One region of the Serratia sp. HNCC26DJ206 genome, then DNA from elsewhere that is predicted to be linked to it. Evidence: predicted binding sites of a transcription regulator. Region 1 holds the regulator's gene; each other region holds the start of a gene.

Region 1 (8,076 bases):
CCGGTTTGGCCGAGGTTTGAAATGGGAAATCAGGATTGCCACTAAAGCGTTCGCTGGCCTTGAGCGGGTGACTTGGCGTATAGATTTGCGCGTTCGGGCCGATCAGCGTGTTATCGCCAATGGTAATGGTATTGCAGTCGAGAAACACCGCATTGACGTTGATAAAGCAGTTTTTACCAATGCTGATATGCTGACCGTAATCACACCAGAACGGCAGCTCGATCCAGCTTTCATCCCCCCAAGCAGCAAACAGTTCACACAGCAGGCTTTTCTTCTCTTCCGCCTGATGCGAATCCAACGCAGCAAGCTGTTTGGTAAGGCCGCGCGCCCGGTGATACAGTGCGATCAACTCTTCATCACGGCTGTTATAAACTTCGCCGCGCAGCAATTTTTCTCTTTCTGTCATGCTAAAGCTCCTGAGAATCATCGTTCTTGCTGCGCGTTATACCGCTACCCCACGCCAGAACCTACCCCAGAAAGCAGTAAAAGTGACCTATTCAGGTGCAACTGCGATAAATCGTGATCTGTTTCTCATTTCAAACCGCATGTTGTCGGCTAGTAACGCATTATGTGGGGAAAAGGGCACAACCCTCGGCGATTCCACTGAAACATGTTAAAATCAGCTTCTTTGCGCACCGGAATATTTGCTATGAACTCAACCAACCAGGAAAAGCTGCTCGCGCAGGCTGAACGACTCTGTCAGCAGCGTAACGTGCGACTGACCCCGCAACGGCTGGAAGTGTTACGCCTGATGGCGGAGCAACCCGGTGCCATCAGCGCCTACGATCTGCTCGATTTGCTGCGCGTCGCCGAACCCCAGGCTAAGCCCCCCACGGTGTACCGTGCTCTGGACTTTTTGTTGGAACAGGGATTTATCCACCGTGTCGAATCCGCCAACAGCTATGTGCTGTGCCACCACTTCGAACAGCCGATGCACACCTCTGCGCTGTTTATCTGCGATCGCTGCGGGCAGGTTACCGAGCGCACGACGGAAGGCGTGGAAGAAATGTTGCAGAAACTGGCAACAGAATCAGGATTTGCGCTGCGCCACAGCGTGGTTGAAGCCCACGGCCTGTGTTCTGCCTGCGTTGAGGTAGAAGCATGCGAAAACAAGCATGATTGCGATCATGACCACAGTATTGTGATCAAGAAGAAATAAGCGGTGCGGTAGCGATGCCGCAGCGTAGCGCCGCGCTCATCTGTTTTCAGACGTTATGATTAGCTGGAAACCAGGTGCCGCGCACTTGGTGGCGGTGCCAAATCCAACCCAGTGCCAACCCCCGCAAGGCCAGAAACACCATCAGAGCTAACCATAAACCGTGGTTGCCCAACAACGGCAATGTGAATAACGTCAATCCATAACCGACAGTGGCCACTGCCATGCTGTTGCGCATTTCTGCCCCGCGAGTCGCGCCGATAAACATGCCGTCCAGCAGATAACACCAAACACCCACCAAGGGCAGCAGCACCTGCCAAGGCAGGTAATGGTTCGCCAGAGCACGTAATTCGGGCAGCGAGGTTAACGCTGCCACGATGTGCTGCCCTGCAAGCATATAAATCAGGGCAAAACCGAGCGCCACCAGGCACGCCTGCCTGCAAGCCGCACGCCATACTTTATGCAGTTGGCGATCGTCCCGCGCCCCATAAGCATGGCCAGAATGTGCCTCAACCGCATAGGCAAAACCATCTAAAGCGTAAGCAGTGAACGTCAGCAGATTCATCAGCACCGCATTCACCGCCACGATTTCACCCCCCATACGCGCCCCCAGAATAGTCAATGAGGCAAAGCACAGTTGCAGTAATAACGAACGCAGCATGATGTCACGGTTAAGCGCCAGCAAACGGCGCAGATTACCGCGCCAGGCGTTGTGCAGCATCGCCAGAGTAATCCCGCGCATCCGCAGCACCCGCCACGACAGCCACAGCCCCAGTAACAGCGTGGCATACTCGGCAATCGCCGTTGCGGCTGCGGCGCCCTGCACATTCCAGCCCAGCCCCATCACCAGCCAAATATCCAACACAATATTCAGCAGGTTACCGACGATCAGCAAGATCACCGGTGCCCGCACATACTGCACGCCCAACAACCAGCCGAGCAGCACCATATTCGCCAATGCCGCTGGCGCGCTTAACCAACGGATCTCCAGAAACAACCGCGCCTGCGCCAAGACTTCTTTATCGCCCCCGACAATCTGCAAGGCCAGTGCGATCAGCGGCGCTCGCAGCAGCACAATCGCCACCCCGGCCACCAGCGCCAACAGCAGCGGTTGCATAAAAGCCCTGGCCAGCCGTTGCGGATCCTGCGCGCCCAACGCCTGCGCCGCCAGCCCGGTGGTGCTCATACGCAGGAACAGCAGCAACATGAACAGGAAACTGGTCGCCATTGAGCCCACGGCAACCCCACCGAGATAAGTCGGGCTATCGAGATGGCCGATAACGGCGGTATCCACCAGGCCAAGCAAGGGAACGGTGATATTGGAGAAAATCATCGGCAACGCCAGGCGCCACAACGCTTTATCGGTGTCGCTGGTAAAAGCAGAAATCAGGCGCATAGTGAAATGTTCCCGTGGCCGTGCGGTGACGATGGTTTAGAAGAGGTATCGCCCCAGAGTTGGGGCGATATAATTCTTATTAATTGAAATATCAATCAGGGGTATAACGCTTAGATCCAGTCGCCGTTGCGGATCACACCGACGGCTAAACCTTCGATAGTAAAATTCTGCTCGCGCAGATCGACCACAATCGGCTGGAATTCACTGTTTTCCGGCAACAGTTCAACTATGTTGCCATGCTTTTTCAGACGCTTGACCGTCACTTCATCTTCGATACGTGCCACCACGACTTGGCCGTTACGCACGTCCTGAGTTTTATGCACCGCCAGCAGATCGCCGTCGAGGATACCGATATCACGCATCGACATACCGTTAACACGCAGCAGGAAATCAGCGTTAGGTTTGAACAAAGAAGGATCGACTTTGTAGTGCCCTTCAATGTGTTGCTCGGCCAGCAAAGGTTCACCGGCAGCAACGCGGCCAACCAGAGGTAACCCTTCTTCATCTTCCATCAGCAGACGGATACCGCGCGAAGCACCGGAGATAATTTCGATCACCCCTTTGCGGGCCAGCGCTTTCAAATGCTCTTCGGCGGCATTAGGCGAACGGAATCCCAAACGCATGGCGATCTCGGCACGTGTTGGTGGCATGCCCGTTTGCGCAATATGATCGCGAATCAGGTCGTAGACCTCTTGCTGTCTGGTAGTTAATGCTTTCATTCCGCCCCCTGTTTGTTTATACAGTCTTGCTGTGAGTATATACAGGTAAGCCGGGATTGGGAACCGAAGAATAAATAAAAATCAGGGATTAGCGAAGCAGTTCGCAACATTACGCCCCTTTTCAAGGTCAACTAAAATGCTGCCACAGCACTGAACCCCAGACGAACAGCGCCAGCATAATCGTCAATGAAACCGCCGCCGAGCCCATGTCTTTTGCCCGGCCAGACAATTCATGGTAATCCGTCCCCACGCGATCGACGATGGCCTCAATCGCGCTGTTGAGGATTTCGACAATCATCACCAGCAGTACAGAGCCAATCAATAAAATGCGCGCTATCGCACCCACATCCAGCCAAATCGCCAGTATGATAGCCACGATGACCGCGACCGATTCCTGACGGAATGCGGCTTCGTTCTGCCAGGCTGCGGTTAAGCCTTTATATGAATAGCCTACCGCCTTAATGATGCGTGTCAGGCCCGTTGCTTTATTTGCCATGTTAAGAGCACCTTTCTCTAAGGTGAGTCATAATTTACCTATGTGTTTCCAGAGCCGTTAACGGCCTTGGAATTCCCAACACCACAGATCTGCTACCTGGTTTCTGGTATGCTTGCGGCGCATTGCTAACAAGAGGCTTTATGTTGTTATGTTAGGTTGGCGTAAAATATATTATAAACTATTGAATTTACCACTGAAAATGTTGGTAAAAAGTAAGGTTATCCCTTCGGATCCGGTCACGGAGTTAGGGTTAGATCCCTCACGGCCAATTCTGTATGTTTTACCTTATAATTCCAAGGCAGATTTGCTCACCTTGCGCACCCAGTGCCTGGCGTTGGATCTGCCCGACCCCCTTAACTCGCTGGAGATCGACGGCGCCGTTCTGCCGAGCCACGTGTTTATCCATGAAGGCCCGCGCGTATTCCGCTATTACACGCCAAAAGAAGAATCGGTAAAACTGTTCCACGACTATCTGGATCTGCACCGCAGCAATCCGGATCTCGACATTCAGATGCTTCCGGTATCCGTGATGTTCGGCCGCTCACCGGGGCGTGAAGGGCACGGAACACCGCATCTGCGCCTGCTGAACGGCGTACAGAAATTCTTCGCCATACTGTGGTTAGGGCGTGACAGTTTTGTCCGCTTCTCCAATACCGTTTCTCTGCGGCGCATGGCCACCGAGCACGGTACTGACAAAACCATCGCGCAGAAACTGGCGCGTGTCGCGCGCATGCACTTCTCGCGTCAGCGCTTGGCCGCCGTTGGGCCAAGCCTGCCGGCCCGTCAGGATCTGTTCAACAAGTTGCTGGCTTCTAAAGCGATTGAAAAAGCGGTCGAAGACGAAGCGCGCAGCAAAAAGATCACTCACGAAAAAGCCCAGCAAAATGCCATTGCGCTGATGGAAGAGATTGCCGCCGATTTCTCTTATGAAGCCGTACGCCTTTCCGATCGCGTGTTGAGCTGGACCTGGAACCGGCTGTATCAGGGCATCAACGTCACCAAAGCCGAGCGCGTGCGCCAACTGGCGCAAGACGGCCACGAGATTGTCTATGTGCCCTGCCATCGCAGCCACATGGATTACCTGTTGCTGTCTTACGTGCTTTACCATCAGGGGCTGGTGCCGCCGCATATCGCCGCAGGCATCAACCTGAACTTCTGGCCAGCCGGGCCGATCTTCCGCCGTTTGGGGGCGTTCTTTATCCGCCGTACCTTCAAGGGCAACAAGCTCTATTCCACCGTGTTCCGTGAATACCTTGGTGAGCTGTTCACCCGGGGCTATTCGGTAGAATATTTTGTGGAAGGTGGCCGTTCCCGTACCGGACGTTTGCTGGAACCGAAAACCGGCACCCTGTCGATGACCATCCAGGCGATGCTGCGCGGTGGGACTCGCCCAATCACATTAGTGCCGGTTTACATCGGTTATGAGCATGTGATGGAGGTAGGGACCTACGCCAAAGAGCTGCGCGGTGCGACCAAAGAGAAAGAGAGCCTGTTGCAGATGCTGCGCGGCCTGCGCAAACTGCGCAACCTCGGCCAGGGCTACGTCAACTTTGGCGAGCCTCTGTCGTTGACCTCTTACCTCAATCACCATGTGCCACAGTGGCGCGAGTCTATTGATCCGATCGAAGCCCAGCGCCCAAGCTGGCTGACGCCAGCGGTCAACGATCTGGCTGCCCGGATCATGGTGCGTATCAACAATGCGGCGGCGGCCAACGCCATGAACCTGTGTGTTACCGCATTGTTGGCATCGCGCCAGCGGGCGCTGACTCGTGAACAGTTGATTGAGCAACTGGATTGTTACCTTCAGTTGATGCGTAATGCACCTTATGCGCCTGATGCCACCGTGCCAGCACAAACGCCGGAGCAGTTGCTGGATCACGCGTTGAACATGAACAAGTTCGAGGTGGAAAAAGACAGCATCGGTGACATCATCATCCTGCCGCGCGAGCAAGCGGTGCTGATGACCTATTACCGCAACAACATTCACCATATGCTGGTATTGCCTTCGCTGATTGCCACCATCGTGATGCATCACCGTCGCGTATCACGCGATGAGTTACTGCGCCAGGTCAGCCTGATCTATCCGATGCTGAAAGCCGAACTGTTCCTGCGCTATGAAAAAGAACAGCTGCCGGAGGTTCTGCAACCGCTGATCGACGAACTGGCCCGCCAACAGTTGATTTGCCACAAAGGTGACGAGCTGGTGCTGAACCCGGCGCGTATTCGCCCGCTGCAACTGCTGGCGGCCGGTGTGCGCGAAACCTTGCAGCGTTACGCGATTACCATGTCGATCCTCAGTGCCAACCCGAGCATCAACCGTGGCGCGCTGGAGAAAGAGAGCCGCATCATGGCTCAGCGCCTGTCGGTGCTGCACGGTATCAATGCGCCGGAGTTCTTCGACAAAGCGGTGTTCTCCACCCTGGTGGCGACGCTGCGTGAAGAAGGCTATATCAACGATATCGGCGATGCGATCCGTGAGCACACCATGGAGGTTTACACCATGCTGAGCGATCTGATCACGCCGGAAATCAAGCTGACCATCGAAAGCGTCAGCACGCCGGAAGAGACTAACGAGTTGCCGGAAACGGCAGACGTGGAAAAAACTGGCGAATAGCGTCGTGTTTCAACAGACTAAGGCACCCGAATTGGGTGCCTTTTCTTTGCCTGCAATCAGGCTCAGAGATAGCTCAGCGCAATGCCGATAAACAGCACTAAGCCAACGTAGTTGTTGTTCAGGAAGGCAGTGAAGCAGGCATCGCGATCGCGGTTGGCGATCTGTTTCTGCTGATGGATAAACAGCGCTCCGGCCAGCAGCAATGACCAATAATAGGCACCGCCAAGCTGTATCATATAGCCCACCCACAGCATCAACAGCAGGGTGGCAAACTGCAATAACCCGACGATCAGCTTGTCATGGCGGCCAAACAGCACGGCGGTGGACTTAATGCCGATTTTCACATCGTCATCACGATCCACCATGGCATACAACGTATCGTAAGCCACCGTCCAGCAGATATTCGCCAGGAACAGCAACCAGCAGCTCAGAGGCAATGATTCGCTGACGGCAGCATAAGCCATCGGGATCGACCAGCCGAATGCGGCCCCCAACACCACCTGCGGCAGGTTGGTCACCCGCTTCATAAACGGATAAACCCAAGCCAGGGCCAGTGCCGCCAGCGAGAGCCAGATGGTCATGGCGTTTAACGTCAGCACCAGGGCAAAGGAAATCAGCACCAGCGCGACAAACAGAATTTTGGCTTCTTTTTCACTGACCCGACCACTCGGCAACGGGCGACCAGCGGTGCGCTTCACATGCCCGTCAAAAGCGCGATCGGCATAATCATTGACCACACAGCCTGCTGCACGCATCAGGAATACGCCCAGCACGAACACCAGCAATACGGGCAGCGACGGCACCCCCTGCCCGGCCAGCCACAATGCCCAGAGCGTCGGCCACAGCAGCAACAGCGTGCCAATCGGTTTATCGATGCGCATCAGGTGGCTATAGGCCTGCCATTTGCTTTGAGTCACGCTTCCTTCCAAGATCCTTTTCTCCCCTTATTATGCCGGAATACCGTCCTACACCGCATACAGCGGAGAAGACGGTAAAAACAGTTCAGTCAGTAACAGTGGTTTATCCGCCAGGCGTAAGCGGGAACGTCGGGCCCACAATTCTCCCTGCTGGCCAACATGAATGTAATCGCGAGTTAACGTATTGCTGCTGAACAGATAGCGGCCCAGCGGCAAGGTGCCCAGATCGACCAGCGCCTGATCCGGGCCGGTCAGCGTTTCCTGTGGGATCACCGTTCGCCCCAACAGCCAGGGCTGGCCATCCCCCAACAATACAATCTCACGCAGCCAATAACGCTCGCTGTAAGGTAAATGTTCGGCTTCTTCGCCCAACTGCTCGCAGGTCACGAAACATTCGCGCTGGGGCTCGACCTGCACCAGGCCACAATGGCGCTCAAAACGGCGAGTCATGGAACCCAACTCCATCAGCCAATCGCTAATGGCGGCGGGTATCGGGGAGTTTTCAGGCAACCACGCAATGGGCGGCAGGATGGAATCCCTATTGCCAGACATGTTCTACTCCATGGCAGAAACCACGCCAGACGGGCGGTTCCTGACCCTACAAATCGTTAACAGATTGTCATTGTAACGCAGAAACCCGAAAGCGGCAGGTTGATTCGCAGTGAAATCAGTAGAGTTTTTAACAGGAAGGGAACGGGTAAAACGGAAGAACAGCCATTGGAAAAGCCCTTGCCACACAGGAAAAAAGGTGCGCTGGAGGCGCACCAATCATCAAGCC
Region 2 (8,076 bases), on a different contig from region 1:
GTGAGGGAAACGCCAGTGACTGCGGTGACAGCTTAACAATACGCATAAATCCTCTTAGCGTTGCCTACAGGCCGTTTTACAGCGATATATTACTGATCCGCTGATGGAATTGGGCATAACGACCTTGTTGCTGCATTAGGGCAGCATGATGACCTTGTTCCACGATCTTGCCGCCATCCATCACACAGATACGATCGAAATGTTCCAGCCCATACAGACGATGGGTCACCAGAATTAGCGTTTTGCCACGGCAGTGCTGGCGTAACAGAGCCAAAATCTGCTGCTCGGTTTCGGCATCCAGCCCTTCGGTAGGTTCATCAAGCAGCAGCAGCGGGGCTTGATGCAGCAGCGCACGGGCGATCCCCAGGCGGCGCTGTTCGCCACCGGAAAGCTGACGGCCACCTTCACCCAACCAGGCATTCAGCCCTTCGTTTTCCAGTAGTTTGCCCAGCCCAACCTGTTGCAGGGCGTTGTTCAGTACCTCATCACTTGCCAGCGGAGCGGCGATGCGCAGGTTTTCACGCAGCGTGCTGCTGAAGATATGCACTCGCTGGCTGACGACCGCAGTCATGGCGCGCAGCGTAGCTTCATCATAGCTGTTCAAGGGTTGGCCATTGAGCTGAATCTCACCGCTGTCAGCATTCCAGGCACGCGTCAGCAGTTGCAGCAGGGTGGATTTGCCACAGCCGGTTCGCCCCAGCAGCGCGATGTGTTCACCGGCGGCAAGATTCAACGCGATGCTATGCAACACCGGGAGCGGTTGCCCTGGATAGGTGAAAGAGACGTCATGCAGGTTTAGCGTTGCGCCCGGCTGTGCCACAGGCCCACTCTCAGAGAAAATAACTTCCGGTTGCTGATCGATAATCTGTTTGACGCGCGTTGCGGAGGCGATGACCTGGCCTAGATGTTGGAAAGCGCCAGCAACCGGCATCATGGCCTCAAAGGAAGCCAGTGCGGCAAAGGCAAACAGTGCAATCAGCGCTCCTGGCTGAGTATCACCGCCGATACCGGCTGCCGCCAGCCACAGCATCAGCGTAACGGTGAGGCCGCTGGCAAGAATCGTTAATGCCTGAGCGATTCCGCCCAGCGAAGCCTGCTGCCATTGACGCTGTTGCCAGCGCTGTTCGGTGGCATTCAGTTTGGTACGGAAACTCTCTAGCGCGCCGAAAATCACCAGTTCTGCCTGCCCTTGCAGCCAAGCTGCCAACTCGGTGCGGTATTGGCTACGCAGTGCGGTTAATTCGCCCCCTATCGGCTTACCGGCGTGATAGAACACTGGGGGAAGCAACAGCAGCAACAGCAGTAAGATGCCACCCAAGGTGAAGGCTAGCGGGCCATCCAGCCAGCTAAGGCCGAAAGTCACCACCATAATCACCACAGCGGCGCTGACCAACGGGGAGATCACCCGCAGATACAGGTGATCGAGCGTATCGACATCGGCCACCAATCGGTTCAGCAATTCAGCCTGACGGAAGCGGGCAATACCACCGGGGGACAGCGGCAAGATCTTCTTGAAGGTAAACACTCGCAGATGCGACAGCACGCGGAAGGTTGCATCATGGCTGACCACGCGCTCTGCATAACGCCCTGCGGTGCGGAAGATCGCGGCTCCGCGTACGCCTGCCGCTGGCAACATGTAGTTGAAGGTCAATAAACCGGCCAACCCGGCCAGTGAAGAAGCCGCCAGAAACCAGCCGGAAAGCGCCAGCAAGCCGATACTGGCCAGCAGGGTGACGATCGCCAGAATAATTCCCAGGCAAATCAGAAAGCTGTGTCTGCGGTACAGCGCCAGAAATGGCAATAAAACGCGCATGATTATAGTTCCCCGCTGCGGTGGGCAATCAGATTGGCAAACAGGCCGGGTTGGGTACTGAGCGTGGCATAATCGCCCTGTTGAACGATTTTCCCGCTGTCCATCACCCAAATCTGGTCGTAATCTTCGATATCTTCCAACTGATGTGTCACCAGCAAGGTGGTCTGCTGATGTGAGGCGTTATTCAATGCCTGCATCACCCAGCGTTCACTGTGTGCATCCAGGCTGGCGGCCGGTTCATCCAGCAACAGCAAGCGGCGTGGGCTGATCAGCGCGCGTGCGACGGCTACCCGCTGCGCTTGGCCAACGGAAAGGCGTGCTGCGCCATCGCCCAGATCGGTTTCCAGCCCGTTGGGCAGATGCGGCAGGAATTCGCTGACGTAAGCCTGCTCAATCGCCTGCTGTAGTTGTTCTTCGCTGGCTTCGGGCGCGCCAAGCAGAATATTTTCTCTTAGCGTTGGTGCTGGCAGCTGCGGGTTTTGCCCCACCCAGCCGAGCTGTTGGCGCCAGCTTGCCGCCGCCAGTTCACGTAGTTCTGTACCGTTAACCTGCAATGACCCTCGATACGGCAGGAAGCCGAGCAGTAGATTTAGCAGTGAGCTTTTCCCAGCGCCGCTTAGCCCGACCAGCGCAATACGTTGGTTGGCCGGGAGCGTAAAGTTGAGTGGCCCGGCCAGCAATACGCCGTTAGGGGAGAGAATCTCCAGATCTTGTGCCTGCAACGTTAGCGCTGCTGCGGTATCGATAATTTGAGTCCCATTCCCCACCTGCTCACCTTCTGCGGCCAAGAAGGTTTCCAGCGCTTCGGCTGCGCCAACGGCCTGCGCCTTGGCATGGTAGAAAGCACCGAGATCGCGCAGCGGCTGGAAGAATTCCGGCGCGAGGATCAGCATCAGGAAGCCGGCAAACAGCGTAACGCCGGTGCCGTAGCTGCCGAAATTCAGTTCACCGAGATAGGAGAAACCAAAATAGACCGCTACCACGGCGATGGAAATAGAAGCAAAAAACTCCAACACCGCAGAGGAGAGGAAAGCCATACGCAGCACTTCCATGGTGCGTTGGCGGAAATCCTCCGAGGACTTGGCAATCTGTTCTGTTTCTGCCCGCCCACGGTTAAACAACCGCAGCGTATCCAACCCGCGTAGCCGATCGAGGAAATTGCCACTCAGGCGTGCCAGCGCCACAAAATTCCGGCGGTTGGCATCTGCGGCGCCCATACCGACCAGCGCCATAAACAGTGGGATCAGCGGAGCGGTGGCCAGCAGGATAAATCCGGCGGCCCAGTTAACTGGGAAAACGGTAACCAGGATCAGCAGCGGGATAAAGACCGCCAGATACATCTGTGGCAGGTAACGCGCATAGTAATCCTGCATATCTTCGATCTGTTCGACAATGATGCTGGCCCAGCTACCGGCGGGTTTCCCCTGGATCCAGGCAGGACCAAGCTGTTGCAGTTTATTCAGTACCTGCGCCCGCATGCGCTTGCGGATCACTTGCCCGCAGATAAAGCCGACGCGCTCGCGCAGCCAGCTTAACAGCGCTCGCAGCGCAAAGGCGGCAATCAACCCGATAAACGAGGAGACAAGTTCAGCGCGGGGTTGATGTTCGATAATCAGGGCATGAAGCAGGGAGGCTAACAGCCAGGACTGGGCGACGATCAAAATGCCGCTGAGCAGGCCTAACAGCATGGAAAGACGCAGCCAACGCTGCGCCAATGCACTCTGGGTTTTGAGCCAACGGGTTAATTGGTACTGTCTGGTTTTTTTCATCAGGTAGTCTGCGTCGCCGATGCCTGCCGTAACAGGTCAGGTTAACGTACTGTTAAAAAAGTGTTTGCCTCGACCTGAAGCGAAACAAGTGAACGCTAATGTTACCTCGTCACCATGCAGACTGAAAATAAATATCCCTATCCCCGTAATACTTCGAGCAGCAGGTGTGTTGGCTTTCCTGCAACTCGAATTATTTAGGGGATATGCTGCGGCCAGGTTTTCGGCAATTCAGGGGGATCTTTGAAATACGCTGGGGATAAATAAGGCGGAGGTTGATGACAAAGTGGTTTTTAAGCCAGAGATACTCGGGCCTAGCGCACCGAGGGGCGCTCCGGCGGCTTACGCCGCTACGACCCCTTCGGCACGCTCTCCCTAATATCTGGCTTTGTCAGCAGTCTGAGGCGGCTAAGAAGCCGCCTTGGAGTGAACGAAGGAAAGATTTACCGCACTTCAGCCTGGGCGATACCGTCGAGGTAACGCTCGGCATCCAGTGCCGCCATGCAACCGGTACCGGCAGAGGTAATTGCCTGACGATAGATATGGTCCATGACGTCGCCGGCTGCAAACACGCCAGGGATACTCGTCTGGGTCGCGTTGCCATGAATGCCGGACTGCACTTTGATGTAGCCATTTTCCAATGCAAGCTGCTCACCGAAGATAGCGGTATTCGGGCTGTGACCGATTGCGATAAACACGCCGGCAACGGCCAACTCTTCGGTTTCATTTTCAGCTTTGGTGCTGCGGATACGCACACCGGTGACACCCATTTGATCGCCCAGCACTTCATCCAGAGTACGGTCAGTGTGTAGGACGATGTTGCCGTTCTTCACTTTATCCATCAAACGGTTGATCAGGATTTTTTCCGAGCGAAAGCTGTCGCGGCGATGAATCAGATGCACTTCAGATGCAATGTTGGAGAGATACAGCGCTTCTTCTACAGCGGTGTTACCCCCACCCACTACCGCAACTTTCTGATTACGGTAGAAGAAACCGTCACAGGTCGCACAGGCGGAAACCCCTTTGCCCTTGAAGGCTTCTTCCGTTGGCAGCCCTAAGTAGCGGGCAGAAGCACCGGTAGCGATGATCAGCGCATCGCAGGTGTATTCGCCGCTGTCGCCAAACAGGCGGAAAGGACGGTTCTGCAAATCGGCACTGTTGATATGGTCAAAGACGATTTCAGTCTCGAATTTTTCAGCATGCTCGCGCATACGCTCCATCAACGCCGGGCCAGTCAGCCCTTCGGCGTCACCAGGCCAGTTTTCGACTTCGGTGGTGGTGGTCAACTGACCCCCTTGCTCCATACCGGTGATCAGCACCGGGTTCAGGTTTGCCCGCGCTGCATAAACAGCGGCGGTGTAGCCAGCCGGGCCTGAACCCAGAATCAGTAATTTGCTATGTTTAGCCGTGCCCATGAATAACCTCTTTTTCCACGATGGCGGACAGTGGTAGCGATTGTAGGGAAAATACTTCAGTAAAAAAAGCATCAGGGAATGTTGTTAACGATTTGTTTGATAGCAGGTGTCGATTAATGGCACTCCCTGAGCGCCAGACGTTGTAATTTAATTAATCCCAATGCAAGGATTATATCTGTTCATAAATGCGTGAAAAATGATATCTTTGTGGGTTTTATGTGGCTAATTTCCTGGCTTTTTAATGCGGAGATTCCTAACTGAAAATGAGGCGCTCCGTTTTCCTCACGGCACGTTCTTCTGATTTTACTTCTTTTACTTTGACAATCCGCTGCGCATTTGCGAAAACATCATAGGAAGAAGAAATTATCCCCGGACCAGCAGTAAACCGTTTGTATCTATGCCGATAAAGCAGCGTATTACATCGTTGCGGCAGGTGAGGGCGGATTTGGCTCTAGGGGAGTGAGTTCTCTTCTGCATGTGAGCATCATTTGAATTCGTTGTATGGGGTGGACAGACAGGCTGTACAACGGCGGAAGATGGTAGTGAAAAGGAGCAATACGGCGGTAAGTGTTACAGAAATATTCCCTGTCTCAGGGGAATGAGCCGCTTATCAAAGACATCGGGTCTTCGCTTGGAACAAGCCCTTGCACATTGACGTTGGCTAGGGTGTGGCAAGTGCAGGGAAGAACATAAGAGAGACAATAATAATGGCAGACAATAAAAAACGCCCGGGTAAAGATCTTGACCGTATCGACCGCAACATCCTGAATGAATTGCAAAAGGATGGGCGAATTTCGAACGTCGAGCTTTCGAAGCGCGTGGGGTTATCCCCAACGCCATGTTTAGAACGCGTGCGCCGTCTTGAGCGTCAGGGTTTTATCCATGGTTATACCGCATTGCTCAACCCACATTATCTGGACGCTTCCCTGCTGGTTTTCGTGGAAATCACGCTGAACCGCGGTGCGCCGGACGTGTTTGAACAATTCAACTCAGCCGTACAGAAACTTGAAGAAATTCAGGAGTGTCATCTGGTTTCCGGTGATTTCGACTATCTGTTGAAAACCCGTGTGCCCGATATGTCGGCTTACCGTAAATTGCTGGGCGAAACTCTGTTGCGTTTGCCGGGGGTTAATGACACCCGTACTTACGTGGTGATGGAAGAAGTGAAACAGAGTAACCGTCTGGTTATCAAAACACGGTAAGACGCAGGTGCAAAACCTGATTAAATTCGTTATACTCCTGTTTATCCATACAGTTTCGGCGCCGAGGAAGCCTCTCGGCGCTGTTACTATGCCAGCTAACAGGAACCTGGAGAGCCTTTCTTGAGCCAGGAATACACAGAAGATAAAGAAGTTACCCTGAAGAGGCTCAGCAGCGGGCAGCGTTTGCTTGAGGCTTTGTCGATCGTGGTAGCGATTTTTGCCGTTTACCTTATGGCTGCACTGGTCAGTTTCAATCCTTCTGACCCCAGTTGGTCGCAAACTGCATGGCACGAGCCGATCCATAATCTGGGCGGCGGTGTTGGCGCATGGTTGGCCGACACTCTGTTCTTCACCTTCGGAGTACTCGCCTACGCGATACCGCCGATCATGTTCATTCTATGCTGGGCTGGGTTCCGTCAGCGCGGCAATCATGATTATATTGACTATTTTGCGCTGTCGTTGCGCCTGATCGGTACGTTGGCGCTGGTGCTCACCTCTTGTGGTTTGGCAGCACTGAATGTCGACGATCTCTACTATTTCGCCTCCGGTGGTGTGATTGGCAGTTTGCTGAGCACTGCCATGCTGCCGTGGTTTAATGGCATTGGTGCCACCTTGGCGCTGTTGGGCATTTGGGCGGTGGGATTAACGCTGTTCACCGGCTGGTCCTGGTTGGTTATCGCTGAAAAAATCGGTGGAGTGGTACTGGGAACAGCTACTTTCATGACCAACCGTTCACGTCGTGACGATCATTATCACGATGATGACGACGGATTGATTGATGAGTCAGAGCCAGATGCTAAGAGCACCGCCGTAGCCGCTGTGGCGGACGATGATGACGTGCTGTTCTCTGCGCCTTCGGTCAGTGAAATGGCGCAACAAGATGATGTTGATCCACTTTTGAGTGGTTTGCGCGCCATTGATGACGAACTTCCTGCTGATGAGCCTGTACAAGCGGTGGTTGATATGCCGGTAACCACTCCGGCTCCGGTGACGGCTGCACCCGCAGCACCTGCTTCGATCAGTCAGCATCCGTTGAGCCCAGTGCAAGAGCAGAGCACACCACCGCTCTATTCGTTTGAGCTCCCGGAAGAAACACCCGCACCGAAAACGACGCGTACGGTAGACCCTTATCAGGACGAAGATGAGCCGCGCTTGGGGGATTGGCAGGCATCTGTTGCGCCGCCGCGTGAGCAGTCGCCGTTTGATTTTTCTGCCGCACAGCGCGATCACGTTGGTTTCAGTGGTTCAACCGGGTTTAGCGCCAGCGATAGCGACGATGCACCTTCCTTTGGTGCAGTAAAACCACCATCCGCTACGGCAAGCACCGTAGCCAGTGTGGTTAACCATACCTTTATGCCAGCATTTACTGCCACCAGCGACGGTAATTCCCAGATTAAGCAAGGTATTGGCCCTGAATTACCGCGTCCGAATCCGGTGCGTATCCCCACTCGGCGTGAACTGGCCTCCTATGGCATCAAATTGCCTTCGCAGCGCATGGCAGAGCAGGTGCAGCGTCATCGCAGCGAAGAACCTTTGCAACAGTCTGCCAGCGATTTGCAGGAAGACGAGGCTTTGCAGGAAGCTGCACTGGGCCAGGCATTTGCCGAGCAGCAGAACCAGCGCTATGGCGAAGAATATCAGCATGATGATGAAAGCGCTGTGCAGGAAGCGGCTCTTGGCCAGGCTTTTGCGCAGCAACAGCAGGCACGCTATGGTGAAGAGAATACGCTGTCTGAACCCGCGCCAGTCTCGCGCCTTGTTGACACCAGCAAGGCCTTCAGTTTCTCACCGATGGCAGACTTGGTTGATGATGGTCCAAAAGAGCCTTTATTCACCCTGTCGCCGCAGCTTGAAGAACGTATCGAACTGCAAAGCGAAAG
Region 3 (8,076 bases), on a different contig from region 1:
GCACGCGCTTCACGCACCGTTTCCGCCTTGGCAGAAACATCCACCATATGGGCTTCGCCTGCGGCATTGATATGGGTTAACTGTGTCATAAATTATTTCTTCATATGGGGCAGGAAGTTGCACGGACGATGGCGCGCATCCAACTGCTCTTCAATAATGCGTTCCCAAGCGGTTCGGCAAGCGCGGGTGGAACCCGGCATGGCGAAGATCACCGTCCGATTGGCGATACCGGCCAGAGCGCGCGACTGAATGGTCGCGGTGCCAATCTCTTCAAACGACACCATGCGGAACAGTTCGCCAAACCCTTCCACTTCGCGGTCAAACAGCGGCAATAAGGCTTCGGGCGTGTTATCACCGGCGGTAAAACCGGTGCCACCGTTGATTAACACCGCCTGCACGCTATCGCTGGCAATCCACGCGGAAACCTGCGCACGGATCTGGTAAATATTGTCTTTAACGATGGCGCGTGCCACCACCTGATGCCCGGCTTCTTGTGCCGCTTCCTGCAAATATTGGCCGGAGGTATCTTCCGCTTCGCCACGGCTGTCCGAAACGGTCAGAATGGCAATTTTTGCTGGAATAAATTCGCTGCTGGTCTGGCTCATAGCTAAATATGCTCCCCTAGTGTGGATACCCTGTAGATTTCAAGTTACAGCTAGGCGGCAAATGCGTGAATCCCCAGGAGCTTACTTAGGTAAGTGACTGGGGTGAGCGCATCAACGCTGTGGCTTGAAATATACGGGTATCAGCCGCCGATAAACGATAAGTTCTGCGTGATGCCACTATTACCCTGATGCAAGAAATGCGTCTGCTTTTTGCTAAGCAATCCGCCCTGAATACGCATTTTCAGCTCTTCGAGCTGAGCGTCATCCGCCAGCAGATCGCGCAGGGTAATACCTTGTTCACCAAACAGGCACAGGTGCAGATTACCAATGGCGGAAACCCGCAACCGGTTGCAACTGGCACAGAAATCTTTCTCATAAGGCATGATCAGCCCAATCTCACCCTGATAATCCGGGTGGCTGAACACCTGCGCCGGGCCATCGCTATAACCACGCGCCAAACGTTGCCAACCCTGTTGTTCCAGTTGCTGGCGGATCACGTTGCCGGAAACATGGTGTTTGCGGAACAGTTCACTGCCTTCGCCGGTTTCCATCAGTTCAATAAAACGCAGTTGGATCGGGCGATCCTTGATCCAATGAAGAAAACTGGCCAGTTGCTGGTGGTTAACATCACGCATCAGCACCACGTTGACTTTGACCTTGCGGTAACCGGCAGCAAAAGCAGCGTCGATGCCTGCCATCACCTGACGAAATTTGTCCTGCCCGGTGATGGCGTGAAACTGGCGTGGATCGAGGCTGTCGACGCTGACGTTAATCGCCGTGAGGCCAGCATCGCGCCAGCGGGCCACGTCACGCGCCAAGCGGTAACCATTGGTGGTCACTGCCAGCGTGCGGATCGCCGGGTTTTCGCGCACCGCGGCGACGATCTCGGTAAAGTCGCGACGCAACGAGGGCTCGCCACCGGTCAGGCGTACTTTTTCAGTACCCAGTTCGGCAAACGCGCGGCTGACGCGGCGGATTTCGTCCAACGAGAGAAAGGTCTTGGGGCTGCCGTTCGGTTTGTAGCCATCCGGCAGACAATAGGTGCAACGAAAGTTACACACGTCGGTGATCGACAGGCGCAAGTAATAGAACTTGCGCTCAAAAGCATCAATGAGTTGCGGTACCATAACACCTTCCAAATACGGGAGATGCGAGCGTTTCCACTCTGCACCCTGGTGGCTGACTTCGCCACGGCCCAGGCACCCTATCGTTCCCGTGGAACAACGTAGGCACAAAGGCTAGGAGTTTGGATTTCAATCCCGGCTACCTGAGGTAACCCGAATGAAACCGTGGTTTTCAGCAGAATTCTAGCGCGAAACAAATGCGATAGCCAACGCGCAATTACGCTATATAATTTTATATACAGCGATTTTACGGATCCAAATCTGGTTAACCATAGTAAACACCTGTTACGCAGGCGAATTGACCAGAATCACGCAAACCACACTCTTTTTCGCGTTTTCTCGTTAAATCCGCTACTTTATGCAGGCAGTCAACGCCCAGTGTATTAAGGAATTTTATGCGCAATCGAACCCTCGCCGATCTCGATCGGGTGGTGGCATTAGGTGGTGGTCATGGTCTTGGCCGCGTGATGTCGTCTCTGTCGTCTTTAGGATCCCGTTTAACCGGTATTATCACGACAACCGATAATGGGGGCTCTACCGGCCGTATCCGCCGTTCCGAAGGCGGTATCGCCTGGGGTGATACGCGTAATTGCCTGAATCAGCTGATTACCGAACCCAGCGTGGCTTCTGCGATGTTTGAATACCGTTTTAGCGGTAATGGTGAACTGGCCGGGCATAATCTGGGCAATCTGATGCTGAAAGCGCTGGATCATCTCAGCGTGCGCCCGTTGGAGGCGATCAATCTGGTACGCAACCTGCTGAAAGTCGAGGCAGCGCTGATCCCGATGTCGGAACAACCGGTGGACCTGGAAGCGCACGATCATGAAGGCAATCAGATTTACGGCGAAGTGAATATCGACCAACTGGCAACTATGCCGCAAGAGTTGATGCTTTACCCGCATGTGCGTACCACGCGTGAAGCCGTGGAAGCCATTGCGCAAGCTGAACTGATCCTGATTGGGCCAGGCAGTTTCCTCACCAGCCTGATGCCGCTGCTACTGCTTGACGATCTGACTCAAGCCCTGCGCCGCAGCAGTGCCAGCATGATCTATATCGGTAATCTGGGGCGTGAGCTGAGCGTTGCTGCCGCAGCACTGACGCTCAAACAAAAGCTGGAACTGATGGAAGAGAGAATCGGCCGGAAAATGATTGATGCGGTGGTGGTTGGCCCGCATATCAACACGGACGAAATGCACGATCGCATTGTGGTAAAACAACCGCTGGAAGCCGCCGATATCCCTTACCGCCATGATCGCCAGTTACTGCGTCTGGCGCTCGATCAGGCACTGGTGCAACTGGCTACCCGTACTTAGTTCAGTCCTTGCCACGGTGCCACGGGTTATCGCTGACGGTGTCGATATAGAGATCTTCCACCTGCTTGCGCGCCCACGGCGTGCGGCGCAAAAACTTCAGGCTGGACTTGATGCTCGGATCGCTGCTGAAACAGTTGATACGGATGCGTTCAGCCAGCCCGCTCCAGCCATACTGTTCCACCAACTTGTTCAGTAATTGTTCCAGCGTAATACCATGTAGCGGATCTTTTGATGGATGTGCAGTCATGCTCGGCAACTCATATCAATAATTCGGGCGCATACCTTAATCAGTAAACGCCCACGCGGCAATGGATTTATACCCGTCGCCTTCCTAGTTAGCGCAGTTATGAAATCGCAATAAACTGCTCGCGCAACTGATGAATTTCGTCGCGTACGGCGGCGGCCTGCTCGAACTCCAGGTTTTGCGCATGGGAATACATCTGGCCTTCCAACTCGCGGATTTTCTGATCCAATGCTTTTGGCGTGAGGTGTTTGTACTGCGCCGCGCTTTCTGCCGCCTTGCCTCTGCCTTTGTGCTTGCTACGCGAACTCGGGTTCCCCAGTTGCATAATATCGGCCACTTTCTTGTTCAGGCCCTTAGGTACAATGCCGTTGGCTTCGTTATGCGCCTGCTGCTTGGCGCGGCGGCGTTCGGTTTCACCGATCGCCTTGGCCATGGAATCGGTAATTCTGTCGCCGTACAGAATCGCCTTACCGTTGAGGTTACGCGCTGCACGGCCAATGGTCTGGATCAGCGAGCGCTCTGAACGCAGGAAGCCCTCTTTATCGGCGTCCAGGATCGCCACCAGCGACACCTCAGGCATGTCCAATCCTTCCCGCAGCAGGTTGATCCCCACCAGCACGTCGAACTCACCAAGGCGCAAATCACGGATGATTTCAACACGTTCTACGGTGTCGATATCCGAGTGCAGATAACGCACCCGCTCGCCGTGTTCCTCCAGGTATTCCGTCAGGTCTTCCGCCATGCGTTTGGTCAGCGTAGTCACCAGCACGCGTTCGTTGATCGCCACGCGCTTGCGGATCTCGGAAAGCAGGTCGTCAACCTGGGTCGTCACCGGGCGGACTTCCACCACAGGATCCAACAGGCCGGTTGGGCGCACTACCTGATCGATAATATCGCCACCGGATTTTTCCAGCTCATATTTACCCGGCGTAGCGGAGACATAGATGGTTTGCGGGGCCAGCGCTTCAAACTCTTCAAAGCGCATCGGCCGGTTGTCCAGCGCCGAAGGCAGACGAAAACCGTATTCCACCAGCGTTTCTTTGCGTGAACGGTCGCCTTTGAACATACCGCCAATCTGCGGAATGGTAACGTGCGATTCGTCTACCACCAGCAAGCCATCGGCGGGCAAGTAGTCGAACAGCGTCGGCGGCGGCTCGCCCTCGCCGCGCCCGGAGAGGTAGCGCGAGTAGTTTTCGATGCCCGAGCAATAACCCAGTTCGTTCATCATCTCCAGATCAAACTGGGTACGCTGTGCCAAGCGTTGCTCTTCCAGCAGCTTATTGTTAGCCAGCAACACCTTGCGCCGCTGTTCCAGTTCCACCTTGATCTCCTCCATCGCCTGCAGGATACGTTCCCGTGGTGTGACGTAGTGGGATTTAGGGTAGATGGTGAAACGGGGCACCACCTGCTCAACCTGGCCGGTGAGCGGATCAAACAGCGACAGGCGTTCCACCTCTTCGTCAAACAGTTCGACGCGCAGCGCCAGTTCGTCTGATTCCGCCGGGAAGATGTCGATCACTTCACCGCGCACGCGGAAAGTGGCACGCTGGAATGCCTGATCGTTGCGGGTATATTGCAGCTCAGCCAGGCGGCGCAGGATCGAGCGCTGATCGATGATCATGCCCTTGGTCAGGTGCAGCATCATCTTCAGGTAAAGATCGGGATCGCCCAGGCCGTAGATTGCAGAAACCGATGCCACCACCACCACATCACGCCGCTCAAGCAGCGCTTTGGTGGCCGAAAGGCGCATCTGTTCAATGTGTTCGTTTATCGAGGCGTCTTTCTCGATAAAGGTATCGGAGCTAGGGACGTAGGCTTCCGGTTGGTAGTAATCGTAATAGGAGACAAAATACTCCACCGCATTCTCGGGAAAGAACTCTTTCATCTCGCCATAGAGCTGTGCCGCCAGGGTTTTATTCGGTGCCAGCACCATGGTTGGCCGGTTGAGATCGGCGATCACGTTAGCGATGGTAAAGGTCTTGCCCGATCCGGTCACCCCCAGCAAGGTCTGGTGCGCCAGGCCATCCTCCAGCCCCATTTCCAGCTTGCGAATGGCCTCCGGCTGATCGCCGGCCGGTGCAAATTCTGAATGCAGTTTGAAAATTTTGCTCATATATACCCTGAATAATTCGAGTGGCAACCGGGCGACGAGGATAGCATCTGCGAACAGCGGCTCCTAAGTATGGAAAACCCTAGCGATCTTCGCCAGCGCTTATAATACTGGATATAAAACCAGCTTCAAGTGGATTTGTCGCTTTAGCGTGCGTTAACCAAGCATCTGTGCACCAAGGAGGTTACAGCAGCGTGGCATTTTTATTGTCAACCACCATTTTATCCCCAGAGCCCGGCAATAATTAACATCTCGATAGCATTCAGAGCAAAAATGACGCGTAGCGCGCCAAGTTGTTATTGGCTTGCTTGATTTTAATTAACTTATTGATAATTATTGTTTTTATAAAAAAGACGAGAATACGGGCAACGCGAACACAACCCGCGTCCGCTCTCTGTTTACGCCGCTTTTCTAGGGATAATGCACAAGGTTATCCACAGGAATGGTGGATAACTCACACTACCCCATGGGAGCCGGGAGTTACAGAAAGAACGGTTTTCTCGCTAAAATGTCGTCTAAGGCGATTTTTTAGTTATTTTTTCACAAAAATCTGGCTTTGGTTATGACAATTAATACTAAAAGCAGTCATTGCCCAGATCTCATTTTCTTTCTTCCCCGTTCAGGTCACTGCCTGTTGCGACAATCTGCCGGAACTTGCACCATTTCCCGTCAACGCCGCACCACAAAAGTGCAAAAACCTCCCGCGTTAATGACAGGCATTTTTTCGGCTCCCACAGCCCCCTCCGCCAGCACAGCCGCAGCAATTAACAAAACGGTAACACCTCCCGTTTTGCGCTATACCATTAAAGTTGGCCTGAGAATTGCTGAATTCTTTACACACCGCATAACTGTACCTGAAAACGGAGTCGCTCATCCCATCCACGAGTGAACACGCCTCTTTGAGGAGAATGCAAAATGCTAAGTTTACGCGCAGTAAATCAATATTATGGGCATAACCATATATTGTGGGATGTCAGCCTTGAACTGCCGCGTGGGCAATGCACCACGTTGCTTGGCCGCAACGGCGTGGGTAAAACTACGCTGGTTAATTGCATTATGGGGCATTTGCCGATTGTCAGCGGCAGCATGACCTGGCAACTGGCCAATGAACCACCGCAAAATCTGTTGCAGCAGCCGATGGAAAATCGGGCGGCACTGGGTATCAGTTACGTGCCGCAGGGGCGGCAAATCTTCTCCCAACTGAGCGTGGAGGAAAACCTTCAGATAGCGCTGCTGGCCGGGCATGACAAAACCCGGCGTATTCCGCCGATGATTTACAGTCTGTTCCCCCATCTGCGGGCCATGTTGCTGTATCGTGCCGGGGATTTGTGTGGCGATGAGCAGCAACAGCTGGCGATCGCCCGCGCACTGGTGCTGGAGCCGGAGTTGCTGATCCTCGATGAACCAACAGCAGGCATCTCCTCTTCGCAGGCGAAAGAAATCAGCAATATTATCCGCAGGCTGAATCACGAATTAGGCATGACCATTTTGCTGGTGGAGCATACATTGCCGTTTGTGCGCCACGTGGCGGATTGCTTTTTCCTGATGGATCAAGGCCGCAACGTGGCCAACGGCACCTTGGCACAGCTTGATGAGGCATTAATTAATACCTATCTGGCAGGATAAGCTTTTGTCACTCAGCCAGCGGATTGCAAGGCGGTAAGATCGAGATACTGACCCAGTGTCTGTTGCTCTACCTGCGGCAGGTGCAGGATCTCCCCCAGCAGCGGCGCTGGCAGCATACGGAGCAACGTAGCGAGGTACTCCTGGTGGCGCTTTCCGGGCTTGGTGATATCGTTGGCGATCCAGCCAGCCAAGGGCAGCCCCGCCTGCTGAATCGCCTGCGCCGTGAGCAAAGCATGGTTGATACAACCTAGCTTGATGCCCACCACCAGGATCACCGGCAACTGCTCCAGTTGTACCCAATCGGCAAAGGTATACAGCTCAGAAAGCGGGGTAAACCATCCCCCGGCCCCTTCCACCAGCAGCCAGTCGGCACGCTGTTCAAGATGGCGTAAACCAGCAGAAAGCCGGATCAGAGAAATCGGCCGATCTTCTGCCTGGCTGGCGATATGTGGCGACGTCGGCTCCGCGAAGGTGTAAGGGTTTACTTCGGCGTAACCCAACGGCACGCTGCTGTTTTTCTGCAACGCCAGCGCATCTGTATTACGCAGGCCATCAGGCGTCATCTCGCTGCCGGACGCCACCGGCTTATAACCGGCACAGCGTAAACCTGCGGCAGCGGCGGCCTGCAACAGCGCACTGCTGGCCACGGTTTTACCGACTTCGGTATCGGTTCCGGTGACGAAAAAGCGCTCAATCACGGTAAATCACTCCATAAATCAGATGATAACTGAGTGGAAACTGGCCACGCTGGCGCGGATAAGCCGCCTGCAATGCCGCCAGCCGCTGGCGGGAAAGCAAACCCGCCTCGCGCCCCTGATGCAAGTGCGTGGCGCCGATTCCCTTCAGTGAACGCATTAACGCCATCACGTCCGGGTATGCAAGGGTTTGCCACACCGCTTGCAGATGATGGCGATAATCGCCACAGGCCGCGGCGATCTGCGACGGGGAGAGAAAATCATTCACATGACGTTCGCCGTCCACCTGTTGCCAGGCATCCCCTAGCTCGTGCAGAGAGTCGGCCGCCAGCGTGGAAAACAAAATCACGCCACCGGGC

The links. The regulator LexA, encoded in region 1, represses DNA repair genes until DNA is damaged. The targets are predictions, from matches to a motif close to TNCTGTATGTACATACAGNA.
Region 2: a site for LexA is predicted at 6,232-6,251, ahead of AC2A1E_RS07930 (DNA translocase FtsK 4TM domain-containing protein). Genes of this name have one in related genera too.
Region 3: a site for LexA is predicted at 5,505-5,524, ahead of uvrB (excinuclease ABC subunit UvrB). Genes of this name have one in related genera too.

What each region holds. Positions count from the first base shown of each region.
Region 1 is NZ_JBXUGP010000023.1:54,523-62,598, forward strand. It holds gene AC2A1E_RS16220 (sugar O-acetyltransferase) at 1-406, opposite strand, end outside; gene zur (zinc uptake transcriptional repressor Zur) at 650-1,159, shown strand; gene dinF (MATE family efflux transporter DinF) at 1,206-2,552, opposite strand; gene lexA (transcriptional repressor LexA) at 2,663-3,271, opposite strand; gene AC2A1E_RS16240 (diacylglycerol kinase) at 3,399-3,767, opposite strand; gene plsB (glycerol-3-phosphate 1-O-acyltransferase PlsB) at 3,916-6,381, shown strand; gene ubiA (4-hydroxybenzoate octaprenyltransferase) at 6,444-7,310, opposite strand; gene ubiC (chorismate lyase) at 7,347-7,808, opposite strand; gene AC2A1E_RS16260 (hypothetical protein) at 7,747-7,926, shown strand.
Region 2 is NZ_JBXUGP010000009.1:81,101-89,176, reverse strand. It holds gene aat (leucyl/phenylalanyl-tRNA--protein transferase) at 1-46, opposite strand, end outside; gene cydC (heme ABC transporter ATP-binding protein/permease CydC) at 77-1,813, opposite strand; gene cydD (heme ABC transporter permease/ATP-binding protein CydD) at 1,816-3,582, opposite strand; gene trxB (thioredoxin-disulfide reductase) at 4,023-4,994, opposite strand; gene lrp (leucine-responsive transcriptional regulator Lrp) at 5,702-6,196, shown strand; gene AC2A1E_RS07930 (DNA translocase FtsK 4TM domain-containing protein) at 6,317-8,076, shown strand, end outside.
Region 3 is NZ_JBXUGP010000019.1:64,460-72,535, forward strand. It holds gene moaC (cyclic pyranopterin monophosphate synthase MoaC) at 1-89, opposite strand, end outside; gene moaB (molybdenum cofactor biosynthesis protein B) at 93-605, opposite strand; gene moaA (GTP 3',8-cyclase MoaA) at 746-1,732, opposite strand; molybdenum cofactor riboswitch at 1,719-1,862, opposite strand; gene AC2A1E_RS14140 (gluconeogenesis factor YvcK family protein) at 2,125-3,042, shown strand; gene AC2A1E_RS14145 (VF530 family protein) at 3,044-3,289, opposite strand; gene uvrB (excinuclease ABC subunit UvrB) at 3,387-5,399, opposite strand; gene AC2A1E_RS14155 (hypothetical protein) at 5,959-6,285, shown strand; gene AC2A1E_RS14160 (ATP-binding cassette domain-containing protein) at 6,312-7,022, shown strand; gene bioD (dethiobiotin synthase) at 7,034-7,720, opposite strand; gene bioC (malonyl-ACP O-methyltransferase BioC) at 7,713-8,076, opposite strand, start outside.